DNA from 4 places in the Pedomonas sp. genome. Region 3 is predicted to be linked to each of the others. Evidence: riboswitches for the same ligand, from Rfam matches in the RefSeq annotation. Region 3 holds a riboswitch; each other region holds the start of a gene.

Evidence for each region. A riboswitch is a leader RNA that binds a small molecule or an ion and turns the genes downstream of it on or off. The one in region 3 is predicted to bind cobalamin.
Region 1: another riboswitch for cobalamin. It lies ahead of VIG90_RS03145 (DUF1636 domain-containing protein); the one in region 3 lies ahead of VIG90_RS10470 (TonB-dependent receptor).
Region 2: another riboswitch for cobalamin. It lies ahead of VIG90_RS19340 (ABC transporter substrate-binding protein); the one in region 3 lies ahead of VIG90_RS10470 (TonB-dependent receptor).
Region 4: another riboswitch for cobalamin. It lies ahead of VIG90_RS19360 (TonB-dependent receptor plug domain-containing protein); the one in region 3 lies ahead of VIG90_RS10470 (TonB-dependent receptor).

Annotation. Positions count from the first base shown of each region.
Region 1 is NZ_DATBUP010000036.1:25,931-30,985, reverse strand. It holds gene VIG90_RS03165 (MBL fold metallo-hydrolase) at 1-125, opposite strand, end outside; gene VIG90_RS03160 (amidohydrolase family protein) at 546-1,811, opposite strand; gene VIG90_RS03155 (helix-turn-helix transcriptional regulator) at 1,905-2,720, shown strand; gene VIG90_RS03150 (hypothetical protein) at 2,725-2,967, shown strand; cobalamin riboswitch at 2,964-3,152, shown strand; gene VIG90_RS03145 (DUF1636 domain-containing protein) at 3,297-3,704, shown strand; gene cobT (nicotinate-nucleotide--dimethylbenzimidazole phosphoribosyltransferase) at 3,701-4,744, shown strand; gene VIG90_RS03135 (histidine phosphatase family protein) at 4,822-5,055, shown strand, end outside.
Region 2 is NZ_DATBUP010000268.1:21,938-26,992, forward strand. It holds gene VIG90_RS19325 (acyl-CoA dehydrogenase) at 1-37, opposite strand, end outside; gene VIG90_RS19330 (ABC transporter ATP-binding protein) at 202-987, opposite strand; gene VIG90_RS19335 (iron ABC transporter permease) at 984-1,970, opposite strand; gene VIG90_RS19340 (ABC transporter substrate-binding protein) at 1,967-2,896, opposite strand; cobalamin riboswitch at 3,117-3,348, opposite strand; gene VIG90_RS19345 (hypothetical protein) at 3,497-3,817, opposite strand; gene VIG90_RS19350 (hypothetical protein) at 3,929-4,627, opposite strand; gene VIG90_RS19355 (hypothetical protein) at 4,824-4,979, shown strand.
Region 3 is NZ_DATBUP010000137.1:3,443-8,497, reverse strand. It holds gene VIG90_RS10475 (PepSY domain-containing protein) at 1-281, opposite strand, end outside; gene VIG90_RS10470 (TonB-dependent receptor) at 296-2,278, opposite strand; cobalamin riboswitch at 2,445-2,689, opposite strand; gene VIG90_RS10465 (MFS transporter) at 2,977-4,383, opposite strand; partial or broken gene VIG90_RS10460 (transposase) at 4,736-4,918, shown strand; gene VIG90_RS10455 (addiction module antidote protein) at 4,928-5,055, opposite strand, start outside.
Region 4 is NZ_DATBUP010000268.1:27,203-32,257, reverse strand. It holds gene VIG90_RS19370 (methyl-accepting chemotaxis protein) at 153-1,907, opposite strand; gene VIG90_RS19365 (hypothetical protein) at 2,234-2,767, opposite strand; cobalamin riboswitch at 2,925-3,150, shown strand; gene VIG90_RS19360 (TonB-dependent receptor plug domain-containing protein) at 3,311-5,055, shown strand, end outside.

The DNA of each region.
Region 1 (5,055 bases), on a different contig from region 3:
TCGCCTTCAAAGGCACCGACGTTCGGGTCGCCCTCGGCGGTCAGCGCATAAACGCCGTCTGCCAGAATTTCGAGCGTTTCTTTCTTTTCCGCAGTGTCTGCGACGGATGCAAACGGCTTTGCCATTGTTGACTCTCCCAATCCTTGCGCTTGGCCGGTCTTAGCGCGCGAGGTAGTCCGCGCATCGCTTCTGACCAAGGTTCAGGGCCAATAAAGCAACAGTCTGCGGCGGACATCTGCCCCCAGAACTATGGACAAGGGAGAGGCTGTGGTGCGGACCAGACGTCGGAGTGCCGCGGACCAGTTCATAAGGCGAAATGAGTATGGATGATGGGAGCAACTGCAATTATCGGCAACGGCGTCTGCGGACACGCCAGAGAGCACAGGGCCAGACAGCCCATCAACCATGGCCCAGCCAAGCGATCGGCAACGCGCAACCCATTTGGCCCGGACCATATTTTTTGCATTATTCCAGACAAAAGGCCTGAGCGGCGGGAGCACCGCTCAGGCCGTCTTCACCTGGAAAGGCGAGCGTCTGGAGGCGTCTTAGAAAGGCAGATTATACAGGCGAACCGCGTTGTCCTGGAGAACCTTCTTTTTGGTCACGAAATCGTAGCCTCCCAGGACGTCAACGATATGCTCCTGCGCGCCCGGGTAGAGCGAGGTCGGATGCGGGAAGTCGGTCTCGAACATCACATTGTCGACACCGACCGTCTCCAGCAGCAGTTTGGGGCCGACCTTTTCAAACCAGAACGTGCAGTAGAAATGATCGCGGAAATATTGCCATGGCCTGCGCGTCAGGATCTGGGAGAAGCGCGGCAGCATTTCGTTGAACTGGTGTTCAAGCGCTTCAATGGCAAACGGCACCCAACCCATACCGCTCTCGATCAGGCCGATCTTCAGATTGGGATGGCGATCGAGCCGACCCGAGACCATCCAGTTGCCCAGCGTCGCCGCGTTGCCGATCGAGAACATGGTGGCGACGACCGATAGCGTCTGCTCGAACTCGAAGCCCTCCCAGGTCAAGGTGTTGGGATCGATCGCCGCGTTCAGGTGGAAGTTGAGCGGCGTGCCCGTCGCATCGCACATCTCCAGGAACGGCGTCCAGTAATCATGCATAAAGCTGGGAACACCGACCCGCTCGGGCGTGTCGGGCAGAACGAAGCCCTTCAGTCCCATGTCGATGCAGCGACGGGCTTCCTTTTCCAGCTCGGCCTGATCCCAGAACGGCAGGTGCGCCATGCTGAAGATGCGCTGGCCCGATTCAGCCTGGTATTCGGCAGAGGCGTCGTTGAAGATCTGGATAATGCTGAGCGCCAAGGCCGGGTCGCGCAGCGACATCAGGGAACCCGCCTGGGTCACGCCCGAGTTCTGGAAGCAGATCTGGGCGTAGATGCCCATGTCATCCATCGCCTTCAGCCGTTCCTTGATCATGTGACCGCCCGGATGGCCCTCTTCGAGCGTCGGAAAGGCAAGGCGGCCGAGCAGCTTGTTGTTGTCGGCCCGGATGACGTTGCCGCCCATGGTGCCAAAGTCACGGTCACCGACGAACCAGCGGTCCGTGCCGTTGACCCGCCTGACATGCGGAACCTTGTCCTTGAGCGCCGCGGGAGCGCGCGAAGTGAACAGGTCAGGCGCCTCGGTGATATGGGTGTCGGTATCGACGATCTTGATCCCCTCGAGGGAGGGGTGCAGACCCGTCGACTGCGAAGCATAATCAACCTCGCGGATCACGCCGCCCGGCAGATAGCCCGCCGCCGACCAGTATTTGCGCGCATTCTGAGAGATATCGTCCTGTTTCGCATCCGCCATGTCTCACCCACTTTGTTTATTGATTGAACGGTCTCCCCTTTTGATACCAAGTCCTCGATTGACCGTATCATTCGGATCGGACAAACTTTGTGCATGAACGGCCAAACACTCATGTCTGGGAGCGACCCTGAGTTCAAGATGGTGCCGATGGTGGCCCCATCGATGCGCCCCTGCGCCGGCGCCATTCCGCAGGACGACTATGATCTGGACACGCCATGGCACTGCCATGACATGCATCAGCTCCAGTATGCCTTCAGCGGCATGATCGAAGTGGAGGATCGCTTCGGGAGCTACTTCATTCCCCGGGCGCTGGCGGCCTGGATCCCGGCGGGCGTCGTCCACCGCACCCGGATCCATCGGGTACGCTCTGCCTCGATCTTCTTCGAGCCCCACATGATCCCTGTTGCCGGAGACAGGATCCGCATCATCCAGGTCTCCCCGCTCATGCGCGAGATGGTGATGGGGGCGATGCGCTGGCCGCTCTATGGCGAACTGGACCGAACGGGCCACGCCTACTTCCAGGCGCTGGCCTGCCTGTGCACCGAATGGATCGAAGAGGAGGCGCCTCTGCGCCTGCCCAGTCTGCCCGACGAGCGGCTGGAAACGGCTGCCCTTTATACCCGCAAGAACCTTAAGACCTGCGATATCGCCACTGTCAGCAAGCATTGCGGTTTGTCCGAGCGTACCTTGCGACGCAAATTCCAGGCATCCATCGGGATGAGCTGGGAGCAATACCGGCAGCGCGCCAGACTCCTGAAAGCCGCGGCCCTGCTCAATGAAGGCAAGCTGCCGATCGGCACGATCGCTGCTGAGGTCGGCTTTGAGAGCCAAAGCTCCTTCGCCCGCGCCTTCAAAAGCCTGACCGGGATCAATCCCAAGGAATTCAAATCGTCCGAGCCAAGGCGTTAAGGGTATGGCGGCAATGGTGCAACCACGGTTGGGAGCGCCTCTGCACGGGAAGACGCCCAACAATGCTGATCTTCTTCAACCCAAGAACGCCCAAGAGGTCATCCTCGCTGCAAAGCGGGCTGCTTCCTCGATTTTCTTGCACACCGGCCTCACGGCAGATTTCAAGGCTCCGCATCAGGTCGGCGCGCTGCACATTCCGGATAGGACAACCAGACGGGTTGACGGCATGGCGGCAACATTCCTATGACCCCTCGTGCAACAGGTTCCCCCTTAGGGGGATGAAAACGGGAATGGGGTGCGAATCCCCGGCTGTCCCTGCAACTGTCAGCGGCAAGTCTTCGGTCACAGAGCCATTGGGACACCCTCCCGAGAAGGCGACCGGCAAGGCGATGACCCGCGAGCCAGGAGACCTGCCTGTTGCCGTCGTCTTTCGGCTGGCCAGGGAGTGCCGGGCGAACGGGACCTCCCGCAGGACGACATGAGCGCCCATTGAGTTGCCGCAGCAACGCGGCAGCACGAAGGGCATCTGTTGTGAACCATGGCCTGCGCTGCCCGCAGGCCGACGGGAGAGGCATTATGCTCACCCCAGTTGAAAATGTAGCGGCCGTTGTCGTTTGCAACACCTGCCGTCTTGCCAAGGATCAGCCCTCTGACGACGAGGGACGGCGCGGCGGGCGACTGCTGGCCGATCTGCTACGCGACGTACAAAAGGCGCGACCGGACTATGCCGCCGTCGCCATTCAAGAAATGCCCTGCCTGTTTGCGTGCGGCGAGCACTGCACCGTGCACCTGCGCGCACCAGACAAGATCAGCTACGTGCTCGGCCGTTTCGCGCCGACGCTCGAAGATGCAACCGCCATTCTGGATTACGCGGCCCAATATGCGGCGAGCCCGGAGGGCGTCGTGCCGTATCGCCAGTGGCCCGAAGGCGTGAAGGGTCACTTCATCACACGCATGCCCCCGGCCGGATTTGTTGCAGAATGACTTCGTTTCCTGATCGCGCTGCGCTTGACGCGGCGCTGGCTGCACTTCCCGAAGCGGATACGGCGGCTGTCGAGCAGGCACGCGCACTCCAGAGGTCCCTCTGCAAACCGGAAGGCTCGTTGGGACGGCTGGAAGAAATCGCCCTGTTCATGGCGGGCTGGCAAGGCACGCAGCACCCCTGCCTGCGCCGGGGCCAGACGGTGGTCTTCGCCGGCAACCATGGCATCGCCCGGCACGGGGTCAGCGCCTTTCCGCCCGAGACGACGCGCGACATGGTGCTGAATTTCGAGCGCGGCGGCGCAGCCATCAATGCGCTCTGCGGCGTTGCCGGCTTCGAGTTTCAAGTGGTCTCGCTGGAGCTGGACTGCCCGACTGCCGATTTCACGGCGGGTGCGGCCATGACCGAAGCCGAGGTGCTGAGGGCCCTCTCGATCGGTGCGCAGGCGATCAGCGCCGACACGGACCTTCTCGTCATCGGTGAGATGGGCATTGCCAACACAACGACGGCAGCGGCGCTTGCCTGCCTGATCTATGGCGGTGCGCCGGCAGAATGGGTGGGCCGTGGCACCGGCGTCGACCCACTGGGGGTCCAGCGAAAAATCGACGTGGTGAGGCGAGCGGTTGCGCTCCACGGCGACACCCCGCGCATGGCGCTGGACCTGCTGGCAGCCGTGGGCGGGCGCGAACTGGCGGCCATGGCAGGCGCGGTTCTTGGCGCTCGGCTGAGGCGCATTCCGGTTCTGCTCGATGGCTTCATCTGCTGCGCTGCCATAGCGCCGCTCGCTGTTCAGAATCCGCAGATCATCCAGCACTGCCTGGCCGGACATCAATCCGAAGAGCCGGGGCACCTGCGGGTCCTGCAGCATTTCGGCCTGTCGCCGCTGCTGCAGTTGAACATGCGCCTGGGCGAGGCCAGCGGCGCTGCTGTTGCAGCCTTGCTGGTCAAAGCCGCCCTCGCCGCGCACAACCAGATGGCAACGATCGACGAAGCGCTCAGCGGCAACCTGCCCCAGCGCCGCGCGACAGCCTTGGCCGGATGACCGGGAAGCGCACCGAGGGACAGCATGCCCCGCAGGCTGTGGTCGCGGGTCAGGGCCCCGCCGCCTGGCCCTTGTGGATGCTCCGGCATGGGATGCCAGCACAGACCGGGGCCATGCTGGGCTGGACGGACAGCCCCTTGTCGGCCCTGGGCGAGAGGCAGGCTCGGGCTCAGAGCGAGCGCCTGTCCGCACAGGGCATTACGCAAATCCTTTCCTCAGATCTGGCGCGCTGCCAGGCGACGGCCCGGATCACGGCCGAGCGGCTGTCCGGTCAAAGCCAGCCGGCGCTGACCGTTGCTCTGAGCGCTGAC
Region 2 (5,055 bases), on a different contig from region 3:
ATGCCGTCGCCTCGGTCTGGATGCTCGCCTCGCTCATGGTGTCTCCTCCCCCTTCGTGTGGGTTGGCCTCTGGTGGACAGGCCGGTTCTCAACGCGGGTAGAACATCCCACCAAACCGTGCCAACGACCACAGACAAAGCGCCGAAGGAAGGGGCTATTCCGCCGTCAAAATGACGAAGAGCGCGAGCCGCCTGCTGAACCTCAGCCCAGCCGCAGCCGCTGCGTGGGCAGTACCACCCGCTCGCCATTGGCCGCCGTCACCACTTCCACGGCAACGCCGTAAGCCACGGACATGACATCCGGCGTCAGCACCGTGACGGGCGGGCCATCCGCCACGACCTTGCCCGTGCGCATGACGATCACCCGATCCGCCAGCCGGCCCACCAGCGCCAGGTCATGCAAGGTGACGATAACGCCCCGCCCTTCCTGTGCCAGTTCGCGCAGCAGGCGCACGATGTCGAGCTGGAAGGCCGGGTCCAGCCCGGCCAGCGGCTCGTCCGCCAGAATCCAGTCCGGCTCCCCTGCCAGCACGCGGGCCAGCAGCACGCGCGCCCGTTCGCCGCCTGACAGCGTCAGGATATTGCGGTCACGCAGGTGCCCGAGTTCGCAGCGGTTGATCGCGTCCTCTACTGCCGCGTCATCAGCCGGGCTGGTGCTGATACCGGTGCGGCCATACGGCAGCCGCCCGAGGCGCACGACGGTCTCCACGTCCAGACCCCACGCCACCTCGCGGCCCTGCGCCAGAAAACCGATGCGCAGTGCCCGCTCGCGCGGGTCCATCAGGGAAAGATCGGCAAAGTCAAGGAACACGGAGCCGCTGCTCGGCTCACGGCCGCCGCACAGGCTTGCAAGCCACGTGGACTTGCCGGCGCCGTTGGGGCCGAGCACCGCCGTCACTTCGCCGGAGCGGAAGGTGACGTTCACCGGGCCGACGAGACGGCGCGAGGGCACATCGACGGTCAGGTCTTCACAGGCGAGCGTACTCATGCCAGCTGGCTCCGCATTTTCATGAGCAGGTAAAGGAAGAACGGCGCGCCCAGCACCGCCATGACGATGCCCAGCTTCACCTCGGTGCCGCCGGGCAGCGCCCGCACCACCGTATCCGCTGCCAGCACGAGGGCACTGCCGCCGAAGATGCTGGGCACGAGAAGCGCGCCGGGCCGCGCGCCAACCCACGGGCGCAGCAGGTGCGGCACCACCAGACCGACGAAACCGATGATGCCGGTCACCGCAACGGTCGCCCCGACGGAAATGCCGACGCCGAACAGAATGCGGCGGTGGGTAGCTGCAAGGTCGATCCCCATGGTGCGGGCGGTCATCTCGCCAAGGCTGAGACCGTCCAGCGCGCGTCCGGTCGTCAGCAGCACGCCGCCGCCCAGCAGCACGAACGGCAGGATGATCCAGACGTCGCTCATGCTGCGGTCCGTCAGCGCGCCCATCATCCAGTTGATGATCTCCGCCGTGGCGAAGGGGCTGGGTGCAAGGCTGATGGCAAAGGAGGTCAGGGCCCCAGCAAGGCTGTTGAGGATAATGCCCGCCAGAATGAAGGTGGTCACGCGGTTGGTCTCCACGGCCAGCAGATAGAGCAGCGCCATGCCCGCAACCGCCGCTGCCATGGCACACACCGGCAGCACCCAGATGGCGACGCCGGAAACCCCGAACCAGATGGCCAGGACCGCGCCGAACGCCGCGCAGGCGGAGACGCCAAGGACGCCGGGGTCTGCCAGCGGATTGCGCAGGTAGCCCTGCATGACCGCGCCCGCCAGCCCGAGCGCCCCGCCCACCAGAATGGCGAGCAGGGTTCGAGGCAGGCGCAGATCAAGAATGATGAAGGTCCGGGTGGCTTCCTCATGTGAGAAAATGCCCCACGGCGACACCCACACCTTGCCCACTCCCAGAGAGAGGACGGCCAGCATGAGGATGAGACCGGCAAGGACGGGCAGAACAGGGAGGGACGCGGCGCGGTTCATGAGGCGTTTTCCAAAGCAGTGCGGGCAAGGCGAAGATAGCGTGCGGCTTCCAGCAACGTTGGCCCCCCGCAGTACAACAGCTGCCGGGGATAGGGAGAGGCAAGCATGCGGCCTTCCAGTCGCTTGAGCACCGGATGGGAGAGCAGGCGATCACCCCCGGCGCTGGCATCGGCACCGTCCGCGCCGGTCAACAGCAGGCGGGGCGGATTTTCGACCAGTTCTTCCAGCCGCACGACGCCCCAGAAGTTGACGCCGTAGCGCGCCGAGACGTTGCGCAGCCCGGCGCGGGCCAGCAGATCGTCCTGCAACGTGCCTGCGCCCGGCGAGAAGCCGCCCGGCTGAAGGATGAGAGCGGGCACCGGCGGTCCGGCATCCGACGCTTGCGGGCGCAGAGCCTCCAGCGCCGCCTCGATCCGGCGCACCAATGCCTCACCCCGTTCAGGATGGCCGACGCGGGCGGCAACATCCCGAACCTGAGCATGACTTTCCTCGACCGTTGCAGGCACGCCGAACAACGCCACCGGAATGTTCATGCGCTCCAGCGCCCGACGGGTGGCGGGAGCGGTATGAATGCTGGCCAGCACCAGATCCGGCTTCAGAAGCAGGATTTCCTCGGCCGTCTCGTAGGTCACGGGGAAGCGCCGCGCCGCCTGCGCAACAGCGGATTGCTCCGGATCGCGCGAGAAGTGGCTGAGCGCCGTGATCTGGGCGTCATCGGCCACTTCCAAAAGAATGGCGTCAAGACAGGGATTGAGGGAGACGATCCGCCGAGGTCTGTTTTCCTTGAGCAGAGCGGCGCTATCCGCATCCGTCCTGCCCGGGGCAATGGCGGCGATGGCGTTCCTTGCCTCCGACAGCCCCGAGATGGCGAACGGCAAGGAGGCGGTCAGAAGCGTTGCCAGCAACCACGCTGCGCCGCGCCCCATCCTTCGCCTTCGTTCCTGTTTGCGGCTGCACCGCACCTGTGCTTCCGACACGACCCTGACCCACGTGAGGCCGGCATGCGACCCACGGGGCACGGCACCGGCACCTTCCACCAAGGCCGGAGCGAAGCGGCGTCAGGACATGACGAGGTTCCGCGCGCTGACCGGCCAGCTCGGCGTCGTCTCACGGGAAAACCGCTCGCCCGGCACACCCCGACCGCGCGAAGGACGACTGCGGCAGGCAGGTCTCCTGGCTTGCGGGTCATCGTTCGGTGCGCGCCGCCTTCCCGGCCCCCGGCATAAAAGCTGGGCCCAGTGGCTCGATAGCGCGCGAACTCGCCGCATACAGTTGCGGGGGCAGCCCCGGATTGCCGGCCGGCCCCAGGAGGACCAGCGCGTCACCGGGTTCCCTTTTCACCCCCGGTTGAGGGGGAACCTGCCGCAGCGATTTGGGTAAACCTGCCGGCATGGGCCGTCAAGGCAACGATTCTGCACACCCAGGGCGATCCGATCATACCCGGGGCGATCAGGGTCGGCCCGAAAAGACTGTGGCGGCAGGAGATCCCGCCGCCACGACCTGTTCAGCATGTGTGCAGGCAACGACTAGCGCTGCTGGTGCTCGCCCTTGCCATGCTCGGGGCGATCCATCGGCTCGTTGTCCTGCTGGGGCTTTGCGTCCACATCCCGCTCTGGATGGGCCACGTGATCGGTTTCCGGGTGCTGGTCCGACGGCCGGAAATCACATTCCTTCGGCTGAACGCGCGGGCCGTCAACCACCATGGATACGGGGTCGCTGGCCGGGAAGGATTCCTCGATCGCTTCGTCCAGAGCTTCGTCGGCGCGCTTGACCGTTTCTTTCTTGCAATCGTCAGGCACGCCCTTGTCCTTGTTCGGATCGACGGACGAAGGGGACTGGTTTGTCATTGCACGTCTCCATTCTTGCGGGGCGAAGCAGGACATTGATGCAGTGGCAGCGGTTCGCCCCTTATGAAAGAAAACCGCAAATACCTTGATCTGTTCCTCTGCTCGTCGCCCTTACTGCCCAGTTTGGGTAACTCTGCCCTGAAGGACGAGGCGTCCGGAGGCGACATCGATCGGCCGCACGCAGACAAGCGGCGAAGGTCCGCTGTTGCTGACCACCATGCTGGCCGTCATGCCATCGAACCGCAGCGTGTTCTTGTCGCCAAGCATTGCGGCAGGCACCTCCACGTCCAGCGTATTGCCGGTCATTGCGGTGGACAGGCTGGCGGGCTTGGTCATCAGCGGCAGGGCACCGGGCGCGGCGGCCATGCCGTCCATGATCCGGAGCCCGTAGGGCCCGCAGCCCATGGAGGGCACCAGCACCATCCAGTGCGGATGCCAGTCCATCGAGAAGCGGGTGCCGCCGACGTCTTCCACCAGATCCGGATGGCTCACCAGCGCCAGCGCCAGCAGGCCCTGCCCGCGCGGGAAGCCCGCTGCGGCGGTATCGGCGCTTGTCGGCCAGATATACGCATACATCTGGCTGCCCTCGAATTTTCCGATACGGGGCGGCACGCTGGCCCCCGCATTGCCGCGCAGCGTCATGCGGAAGTGCAGGAGATCCCCATCCGCGCGAACCTCTGCGGTACTGATATCAAATGTCGGGTCGATGGCCTCGTTCACAGGCGACATGATTGCATTGGCCAGCGCAACCCCACCAAGGCCGAAGGCCGTCAATCCAATTGCGGCTGTGACAAAGCGCGTTTTACGCATGCGGAACCCCTCTTCATTTTCATTTAATAAACGAAACCGAAGCCGGTTAGCTCCGCGCCGCTGGTGGAAACCCCGGTGGAAACCAGCGCCCGAACCGAGAATGCGGGACGGCCAGCGACCGCCCCGCATTCCGGGTGTTGCTGTGCGCAGTACGGCCAGCAACAGACGTTAGCGCTGCTGCTCCGAGCTATTCGGATTGCTGCTGACGCTGCGGCTGCTGGCGCTGCTGTTGCTGCTTCTGCTGGCCCTGTTGGCCCTGCTGCTTCTGCTGGCCCTGCTGGCCTTGTTGACCTTGCTGGCCCTGCTGGCCTTGCTGACGTTGGTTAGCCATCGTGCATCTCCTTGGTTCTAACCCCCGTGCTATCGACAACGAGGAGTGACGGAGGGTGGTTCCGGCTGTCGGCTTTCCGCCACCCCCCAATACACAA
Region 3 (5,055 bases):
GCAGGACCTGGCTCGGCGGCCGGCGTTGCCCGCAGCACCGCCCTAGTGCCCATCTGCTCGACCCTAACCGAGGAGAGCAACATGTCGTCGGCAAGCTCTGTTTGGTCCCAGCTGATGTCGAGTGAAAGCTGCAGGGGCGCGAGCCCCCGCAACTGTTCTTGAGGCTCGAGCCGGGGATAGGGCGAATACATCATGACGAAGCCTGAAAGGCACCAGATCGTCATGACGAGCCCGACAAGAATGCCGAGCCAGCGGTGTAAAAAGAGGAGAGGGTGCAGCATCTGGGCGCTTCTCCTCAGATGCTTGCGCCATAGCTGACCCGAAGCGTGCGCGGCACGCCGCGCGTGAAATAGAGGAAGCGGCCGCTGCCGTCGTCGCGCAGCGCCGAGCCGTAGCCGCGCGTGGCATAATCCTTATTAAAGACGTTCTCGACGTTGACGCCGACGCGATGACGCCGCGCAGCGCCGTCCGGGTAGAGCTGAAAACCGGCGTCGACGACGACATAATTGCCGTAGTTGCGCCGGCCAAAGCCAGAGACGGTACTCCAGGCATCGCCCACCCAGTTAAGGGAAAGATTGGCCCCGAAGGGAATGTCAACCGGGGTGTAGGCGATACTGCCGCGCGCCAGGTGCCTTGGCGTGCGGTCACGCTGCAGGTCGGACCCGGAGTTGCGCGACCGGGTGTAGGTGTAGCTCGCAGCCAGCTGCCAGCCGCCATTAAGGCGTGCGGTCAGCTGCAACTCTGCCCCCCGCACGTTCACGCGCTTGTCGACATTGACGTAGATGCCGTCCGGAAATGCGGGGTCGGTGTAGCTGATGTCGATCAGGTTATCGATCCGGCGCGCGAACAGCGTTGCCTGCCAGTTGAGGGCCGTCTGCGCGATCACGCCGCCCGCACTCAAGTTAACGCCGAGGCTCTCCTCGGGGGCAAGGTTCGGGTTGCCCTTCTCGCAGCAGGGGTCGATCTGATAGAGCTGCGAGGCAGAGGGCAGGAGGAACGACGAGCCGCCGCTCGCCTCGAGATAAAGATATTTGCTCACATCAAAGCGGCCCGAGGCGTTCCAGACCGTTTTTTTAGCGCCGCTGCCGTCGTTGTAACGCAGACCGGCGGCAAGGCGGGCGCGCTCAATGAGGTCGTCGGTGGTGCGGATCTGGAAAATGCCGGCATGGACCTCCTCCTTGGTCGTGGCCGTAAGCAGGACGTCGTCACGTCCCTTGAAACTCTGGTTATCGTAGCCGATCAGATACTCGAAGCCGGGGTGTAGCCGCAGCCGGGCGAGCGCGCTGCCGCCATAGTCCTTGAAGCCCCAGTAGGTACCCGCCGGATAGAGGACGACGGGTGCGCCGGTTGCCACATCGTTGCGGATCTGGACGTAGGCGGTGTTCCAGTCGTGATAATAGGCCTTCAGGTAAAACTGGACGGTATCGCTGCCCACATAATCCAGGCGAAGGCTCGCGATTTCCTCGTTGCGGTCGTTCCGGCTCTCGCGCACGCGTGTCGGTGAGAGGTTATCGAGTTTTGCCTCGGTGTGCTGATACTGCAGGCTCAGCAATACATCCGACCCGAAATCATACCGATACTTCCCGCCGACCGACCAAAGCTCATAGCCGCGTTTGCGGTCGGTCGCACTTGGTTCCATCACGCTGTAGGGGCGATATCCATCCGACTGGTTGCGCGAGGCCCAGGCGACGAAGCGGTGGCCGTTCATGCCGCCACGGACAAAGCCGTCCACACCGGTGCCCGCACGGCTGTCGAGAGTGCCGTTCACCTGTCCGCCGAATGTATCGCTGAACGAGCGGGTGACGACGTTGATGACACCGGCGGCAGCCTGCGTGCCATAGAACAGGCTCTCGCCGCCTTTCAGCACTTCGATACGCTCGACCATGCTGGCCGGGAGCGTGTCATTGGGCGACGTGCTGCCATAAAGCCGGTTGTTGATGCGCACGCCATCAACCGTCCACAGCACGTCCTGTGTCCGTGACCCCTGAAGGGACAGGTCCACATAGCTGAACGGACCGCTTCCCGGCTTCACGTAAAGGCCGGGCACCGACTGGAGGGCGGCGGCAACATCGACCGCACCGCTCCTCTGGAGAGCCTCCTCGCTGATCGTCTCGAGGTCGTGTCCGTAGCGGGCCAGCTCCTGCGGGAGCGTTTCCTCGACGCCGACGCCCGTGACGATAATATCCGGGCTGTTGTCTGCTCGAGCGGCCTTAAAGGCAAAGAGAAGGGTTGCGGCAAACGCCGCTTGAAAAAGATCGCGGGAGTGCATGTCACTCATACCCCGTCGGCGTCAGCGAGACCTGACGGGGAGCCTCCGCGCGAACGGCTGACGCACGCCTCCAGGCGGACGCCTGCAGCGCCCGGAAGCCCTTGTCAGTGCGGCTCCACCGCACGTGCGTCGCTCAGACGGAGTTCCGTGCCGCGGCCATCCCCTGGGCCAAGGCAAGAGCGACCAGACGCAGGCAGGTCTCCTGGCTCACGGGTCATAGCTTGATGCAAAGCCTTCCCAGGCCTCGCATGATTTAGCGTCCGGCCCAGTGGCTGCCGGCGCCCTTCTTGGGTCGCCAGCGATATGCATCGCGCTCGCCGCTTACAGTTGCAGGGACAGCCACGGATTTGGGTGATCGCATCACCCGCACCGTATTCCCTATTAAGCCCTTCTCAGGGCACCGGCGCGATCACGAAGCAGCCAAAAGCCGCTTCGACAGCGGGTATACGCAATCGCAACGAACAATCCAAGCCACTTTCATACTCGGCGTCGTCCTGTAAAGAACGCGGACGTCGCGCGTCCTTGCTGAGATTAAACGCTGAATTTAAAATCGGCCTGAAGGAGTTGGCCCGCGTTTGCGTCAGATCGCGCAAAAGCAAAACAAACCGGCCGGACACGCGCGAGCGCCGCTGTGCCCTTGGCGCAGCGAGCGGCAGGCGCTCAGAGAAAGCAAGCCCGCTGCTCGCCCTCTGCCGCGCGACAGGAGGTCAGGCCGCTTCAGCGTTATCCAAAACCAGCTTGCCGTATGCCTTGAGGCCGCTGAAGGCGAACATGGCGCCCGTGACCGTTGAAAAGGCCGCAACGACGGCAAGCGAGGGACCAAGGTCGCTCATGCCGTCAAACAGGACAGCGTTGATCAGCGGCACGACAGCCGTGCCGATCGACAGTCCGACAAGGCTGTTGGCCAGAAGAAAGAGTGCGGCGTTGGTCGCCCGCATCCGGTTGGGCGTGGCAAGCTGAAGCGCTGCCACCGAACAGCCGAAATAGGCGTGAAAGAAGAAGCACGCCGGGGCGAACATCAGTACGACCAGAAGAGCGCTGGGCATCAATGGCGCGCAGATGGCCGGCACTGCAACCGCCAGCGTCGTCAGCGCCACAACCCGTAGATTGGCGTCAAAGCGGCCCCGCAGAGCCATGCGCTCGGCGAGCAGGCCCCCGCCGATCGAGCCTGCGCTGCCGAGGACCAGGAACACCAGGCCAAGATGCCAGCCGGCCTCGCCCGGCGTCAGTCCAAAGCTGCGGATCAGCAGCGTTGGATACCAGGCGCTCATGCCATAGCCCATGATCCCAAGAGCGCAGGAACTCAGGTAAATGCTGATAAACACGCGCGCGTGGCGGCGCAGGTGGGCAAGCAGTGGCAAGATGCCGGATGCCTCCGGCGCGCTGCCTGTGCTGTTCAGGCTGGCGCGGCGCGGTTCGCGGATCATGGCGACCAGCAGTGCCACCACGATGCCAGGGCTGGCAACCAGCAGGAAGGTGGCCTGCCAGGGCCTCAGCGTGCCCAGAAGCGGCAGGGTGACATCGCCGCTGAAGGCGATCAGGTCGACGACTTTGCCGCCGATCATCAGCGCCGCCCCTGCGCCAATGGTGATACCGAGCGCATAGACCGCCATCGCCCGCGCCAGTTTCGGACGCGGGTAGGCATCGCTCAAGTAAGAATGCGCGGCGGGGGAAAGGGCCGCTTCGCCGAGCCCGACGCCCATGCGCGCGGCAAACAGCAGCGCATAGTTACCGGCCAGGCCGCAAAGGGCGGTCGCTGCGCTCCAGAACAGGACGCCGGCGGCGATGATGCGCTTGCGTTGCAGTCGATCGGCGAGAAGCCCGATGGGAACGCCCGCCACCGCATAGAGGAGCGCGAAGGCCATGCCCTGCAGCAATCCCATCTGCAGGTCGCTGATATCCAGATCGCGGCGGATGGGGTCGACCATGAGGCTGAGGATCTGCCGGTCGACGAAGGAGAGAATATAGGCCAGGAGGAAGATGACCAGGGCGTAGTTCGCCTGTGCGGGGGTGACCCCTGAGGCTGGGACGGACGTTGGGCTGGAGGTTGGACCGGATGTCGGTTGAGACACCGGCCTGGAGGTCAGAGTCGTGCCGGACTGTTTGTCGGCCATAGGAATCAGCCTTTTTTCTGTACCACAGGCGGACCGCGCCTCGGGGAAGTTTGCGCCTCTGTCGGAATGCCGCCGGAGAGCTCGCATTTCTCCGGCGGCGCCGCGATCCGAACGGATGTTTCAAGCCAACTGTGATTGCCCGGCCGCGTGGGTCGTGCGCAATCGGATCAAAGCCCAGATTGAGCTGCGTGATTGGGGGGGCTTTGTCGGTGATATTGATGGCGCCGATGCTGATTTGGGTTGTCCCTCCGCCGCCGGTGCCGTTCTTGGTACCTAGGCCATAAACCCATTAATTGTTGAGCTTTCGCTTGGGTTTTGATTCAGGACTCCCGGTTGTCGAGGGAGCCTTGCCATGCGTCGCCGCTTTGATTTGACGGATTTCGAGTGGTCTGTGATAGAGCCGCTGTTACCCAACAAGAGCCGGGGCGTGCCGCGGGTGGACGATCAACGCGTGATCAATAGCATCCTCTGGCGCTTCCGCATGGGCAGTCCCTGGGCGGATGTGCCTGAGCGTTATGGTCCGCACCCAACCTGTGCGCTGGGGTCAGTGCGCAAGCTCCGGCCGAACCTCCAGCTTGACGCCAATAGCGTGGAGAACCTTGAAGATTGTGTCGAGACGAGGGTTCCCATTCTCGCTGAGAGCCTTGTACAGGCTTTCTCGGCCGAGGCCGG
Region 4 (5,055 bases), on a different contig from region 3:
CAGAAGGAAGTGCCGAAACGAAACGTTCCATGTTCATGCCATACATATATATATCCTTGGCATATATATAACGACCAGAGACAGGCGCGGCGGGAAGGGTGCTCGGCGCCCCTCCCACACACACCGCACGTCCGCCATCAGGCGAGGCGGTCTCAGGCTGACCGGACCTCCCTGACGAAAGCGTCCACTTCCACCCGCAGCATTTCCACCTGTTCGTTCATGGTCTGGGCTGACCGCAGCACTTCCTCGGCGGCGTCGCCGGTCACGCTGGCGGCGGCGGTCACACCGCTGATATTGGTGGTCACGTCCCGGGTGCCGCCGGCGGCACGCTGCACGCTGTGGGCAATCTCCTGCGTGGCGGCCATCTGGGCGTCCACTGCTGCGGAGACCGTCTCGGCAATCTGGCTCATCTCCTGGATCACCTGCGCGATCGCCTGGATGTCGGCGACGACGGCGCCGGTTGCGGCCTGCATCTCCTGCACCTGCGCGGCAATCTCTTCGGTTGCGCGGGCGGTCTGGTTGGCCAGCTGCTTGACCTCGGATGCGACCACCGAGAAACCCTTGCCGGCATCTCCGGCGCGGGCAGCCTCGATGGTGGCATTCAACGCCAGCAGATTGGTTTGCTCGGCGATGGAGTTGATGAGTTCCACCACTTCACCCACCTTGCGGGCAGCCGCGGCCAGACCTTCCACCTTGGTGTCGGTGCTGCGGGCTTGATCGGTCGCACGGAGGGTAATGGTGGTTGACTGTTCCATGCGGCGGCCGATTTCCCGGATGGAAGCGGCGAGTTCCTCGGCAGCGGCGGCCACGGCCTGCACGTCTTCAGACGCCTGTTCCGAAGCGCCGACAACGGCTCCGGCCTGACGGCTGGCCTGCTCGGCGGCGGCGGACATGGACTGGGCAACGCTCTCCATGCCCGAGGCCTGATCGGCGACGGAGCCGACAACGCCGCCTACCTTCGATTGGAAGTTGTTGGCAAGGGCATCGATCAGCGCGCGTTTCTCTTGCTCCGCCTGTGCGGCGGCTGCGGCCCTTTCGGCTTCCTGCCGTTCACGTTCGGCTGCCTTCTCCTGCTCGATCCGCTCCTTTTCGGCGGCCTGCTCCAACTCCAGCTGTGTCTTCTGGATGGCGTTCTGGCGGGCCACTTCCACGGCGCGGGCCATGTCGCCGATTTCGTCCTTGCGGTCACGGTGCGGCACGACCAGATCGGTCTCACCATCAGCAAGGCGAAGCATGGTTCCGGTAAGCCCGGTAAACGGGCGGCTAATGACCCGATGCAGGGTAATGCCGAAGGCGGTGGACCCCAGAACGACAAACGCGATGCCGATCCACAGCGAGTATGACATGGTGTCGAAGGCATCCTGCCGCGTGACGCTGCGCTCTGCCAGCAGTTCGCGCTCGGCCATCTCGGCCTCGGCCAGCGTCTGGCGGAGGGTGTCCATGATGGCCTTGCCCCGACCCGAACTTTCGATCTCGCGAGCGGCGCTGACAGTCTCAGGATTATCCATCAGGCGGATGATCTGGTCTGCCACTTCGCTCTGCCAGGTCGCCGCGATGCGGGCGACGTCATCGAGACGTTGCTGCTGACCGGCGTTGTCGCGGGTCAGCTCCTTGGCCCGCTTCCAGGCCTGCTCGAACTGCCGGTTGCCGTCGTGATAGGGCTCCAGAAACTTTTCGTCACTGGAGATCATGTAGCCGCGCAGGCCGACCTCCTTGTTGACCATGCTGGTCGTGGCGAGGTCGAGAGCATCAAGCACTTCATATGTATGGTTATTTACGTCGGTCGCCGTCTCGGCAACCATGATGCTGCGGCCAACCACGGCACTCATGAGGATAACCGCAAAGCCCACGCAGGCGAACGCAACGGAGATCTTCCGGCTTATTGGCAGATTGTTCAGAAACGACATGACACTACACCTGGCACTAAAAAACAGCAGTCGCGGATTAGACCTCCGGACCAACTTGCTGCAAATCACCGAGAAACATGAAATTATTATTAATCAGTTTGGATGGCTCAGGTGTTTTTCAGGTAGGTTGCCTGTGTCGGATTTTCGTCTTTCGTAGTGCGGAATAATATTTCGCCGCGGTAATACATCCCTCGTGTGGCCAACAGTATTGAAGCCGCACGGGCGATTGATCTCTTCCGGCACAGCTCCAGCGTGGCGGGCATGCCAGAAGCAGACTCAGGAAACAGTGAGAGGCGGGGACGTCAGTTGAGGTTGTGACCCAGGCCTTAGCTGAATGGCTGTGCCACGGCTTTGCTGCGAATATACTCGCTGATGCGCTTGTTCAGCTTCTGCAGTTCCTGCAGGCTCAGCTGCAGGGGCAGTTCGCCGCCGCCTTCCATGCCGGCAAGCAGGGCCGGGCTGCCGTTGGCGGTTTCACCCAGCTGGAACGATTCAACCGTGATCGGCTGCACGGCGTCGTTCTGGTCCGGCTGATGCTGCCGCAGATAGCCCAGTTCAGAGGACAGGGCGGCAACGGCCAGCGGAATGCAGCCGGGGGTGAAATCCAGCCGGAACTGTTCCCCCTTGGTGGATTCGACCACAAGATAAAGGCAGCGCTTTTCACCGTCGATGCCGCTCTCCCGCACCAGCGCGAAGGTGGGGGCGGTATCATCGTCAAACTCTCCGGTCACGTCAGGCAAATCCTCGGACATCTGAACGGCAAAAGTGCCGTCCTGCTGCATCTGCGGTGCAGACAGGAACTCAAGCTGGTGCTGGGCGGAGCTGGGGGTCTGGCTTGCGCCAGTTCTGGCCTTCGGCACGGGCGACCTTCTTCATCTACAATTTAATTCTTCAAACCAACATCTACGCGTGTATTTCCCAAATCTGGCGCAGATGGCGGGAATGTCCAGCGCCGCAGGGTCGTATTTCAGCAGGCTGCTTTCGTTGCGGGCTTGACGTGTGCGGTGGCCCGGATTAGCCCTCATGCTCGCAACAGGCCCCCCGAAAGGGGGTTAAAAGGGAACGTGGTGCCAGGGTCCGCCCATCAGGCCGCACTCTCAGTCCACGGCTGTCCCCGCAACTGTAACCGGCGAGCGCCGTCTCGATTACGCCACTGGAAGACCGGGGAAGCCCGGAAACTGGGAAGGCAGAGACGGGGCGATGACCCGAAAGCCAGGAGACCTGCCTGTTGTCGTCGCCTTGCATGCTGCCGGGAGAGTGGTGTGCGACGGGTTCTTCCGGAACGGCGACATCAACCGTCAGGGTTGCTGTGCCGGGTGCCGGGATGAGTCCGCGTGCCGCCCTGCAGGAACGGCGCACGCCTCCCTGACAAAGAACGACTGATTTGTATTGGGAGGGCTGGCATGTCGCCCCGCCTCGTAATTCTGCTTACCACTGCGGCCCAGCTCGGGTTTGCCGCCACCAGCGCCCGGGCCGAAGAACCCGTCAATCCGCTGAACCAGATTGTTGTCTCCGCCACCCGCACCGAACAGGCGCTGGGCGTCACCGGAACGTCGGTCAGCGTCATCACCGCCGAGGATATCCGCGCCACGCAGAAAGTCATGCTGTCCGATGTGCTGCGTGAGACGCCCGGTGTCACCGTGGTGCGCTCGGGCGGCCCCGGCGCGCAGACCAGCATGTTCATTCGCGGCGTCGGCGGCGAGCAGACGGCCATCCTGATCGATGACGTCCGGATCAACGATCCCTCGACCCCGGGCGGCACGGCCCACGTCACAGACCTCATCACCACCGGCGTCCAGCGCGTCGAGGTTCTGCGCGGCCCGCAATCCACGCTGTACGGCAGCCACGCCATTGGCGGTGTCGTCAACATCATTACCCAGCAGGGCGAGCCGGGCCTGCGCGGCGAGGCGCTCGTTGAAGGCGGTAGCTTCGACAGCTGGCGCGCGGCGGGCACCGTGGCAGGCGGCACCGAGAAGGTGCAGGGCTCGCTCTCGGCCAGCTTCTACGACACCGATGGCGTCTCGGCGGCCGACAAGGACGACGGCAACACCGAGAAGGACGGTTACCGCAACTGGGGGCTGCTGGGCAGCGTCGGCGCGGAACTGTCCGACAACCTGCGCCTCGACCTGAAGGGCCTCTACAACAACGGTCGCGCCGAATATGACGGCTTCCCGCCGCCGCTCTACACCTTCGCCGATACCGACAACAACAGCCGCAACGAGCTCTACTCGGGCTACGCGGGCCTGACCCTCGGCACGCCGGAGGGTCGCATGACCAACCGGCTGGCCGTCGGCTTCAGCCGCACCGACCGCGAGGACTTCGAAGGCGACGTCAAGACCAACGACACGCGCGGCCAGAACCGCCGGTTCGAGTATCAGGGTGTCGTCCGCGTCACCGAGGCGGCCGAGCTGACCTTCGGCGCGGAGACCGAGCGCACCAAGATCCGCAACATCGGGCAGTGGGATCTGGAGCCGCTGAAGGCTGCCGTTGATATGCACAGCCTCTATGCGCAGGGTCAGGCCACGCTGGTGGAGAACCTCACCCTGACGGCGGGCGTGCGCTATGACGATCACGACACTTTCGGCGATCACACCAGCTTCCGTGTGGCGGGCGCCTATCAGGTTCCGCAGACGGACACGCTGCTGCGTGCCAACTGGGGCGAGGGGTTCAAGGCGCCGACGCTCTATCAGCTCTACAGCATCTACGGAAACGCGGACCTTCAGGCCGAAACCAGCAAGGGCTGGGAAGTCGGCATCGATCAGGGCTTCGTGGAAGGGCGCATCCGCGTCAGCGCCACCTGGTTCCAGAACAAGCTGAACAACCAGATCGACTATGTGAACTGCACCGTGGGCGATCCGCAGTGCGCCTCGGGCCGCTGGGGCTATTATGACAACGTGGCGCGGGCCTCGTTCAAGGGGCTTGAGCTGGGCCTCTTGGTGCAGCCCATCGATCCGCTGGTCATCAAGGCCAGCTACACCAGGCTGAAGCCGCGCAACGAGGTGACCGACACCGACCTTGCCCGCCGCGCCCGCGACAGCTTCCAGACCTCGGTCAACTGGCAGGCGAATGATCGCTTCAGCCTGTCGGCCAGCCTGACCATGACCGGCGACAGCTATGACTCGGCCGGGCAGCTGAACCCGCTGGACGG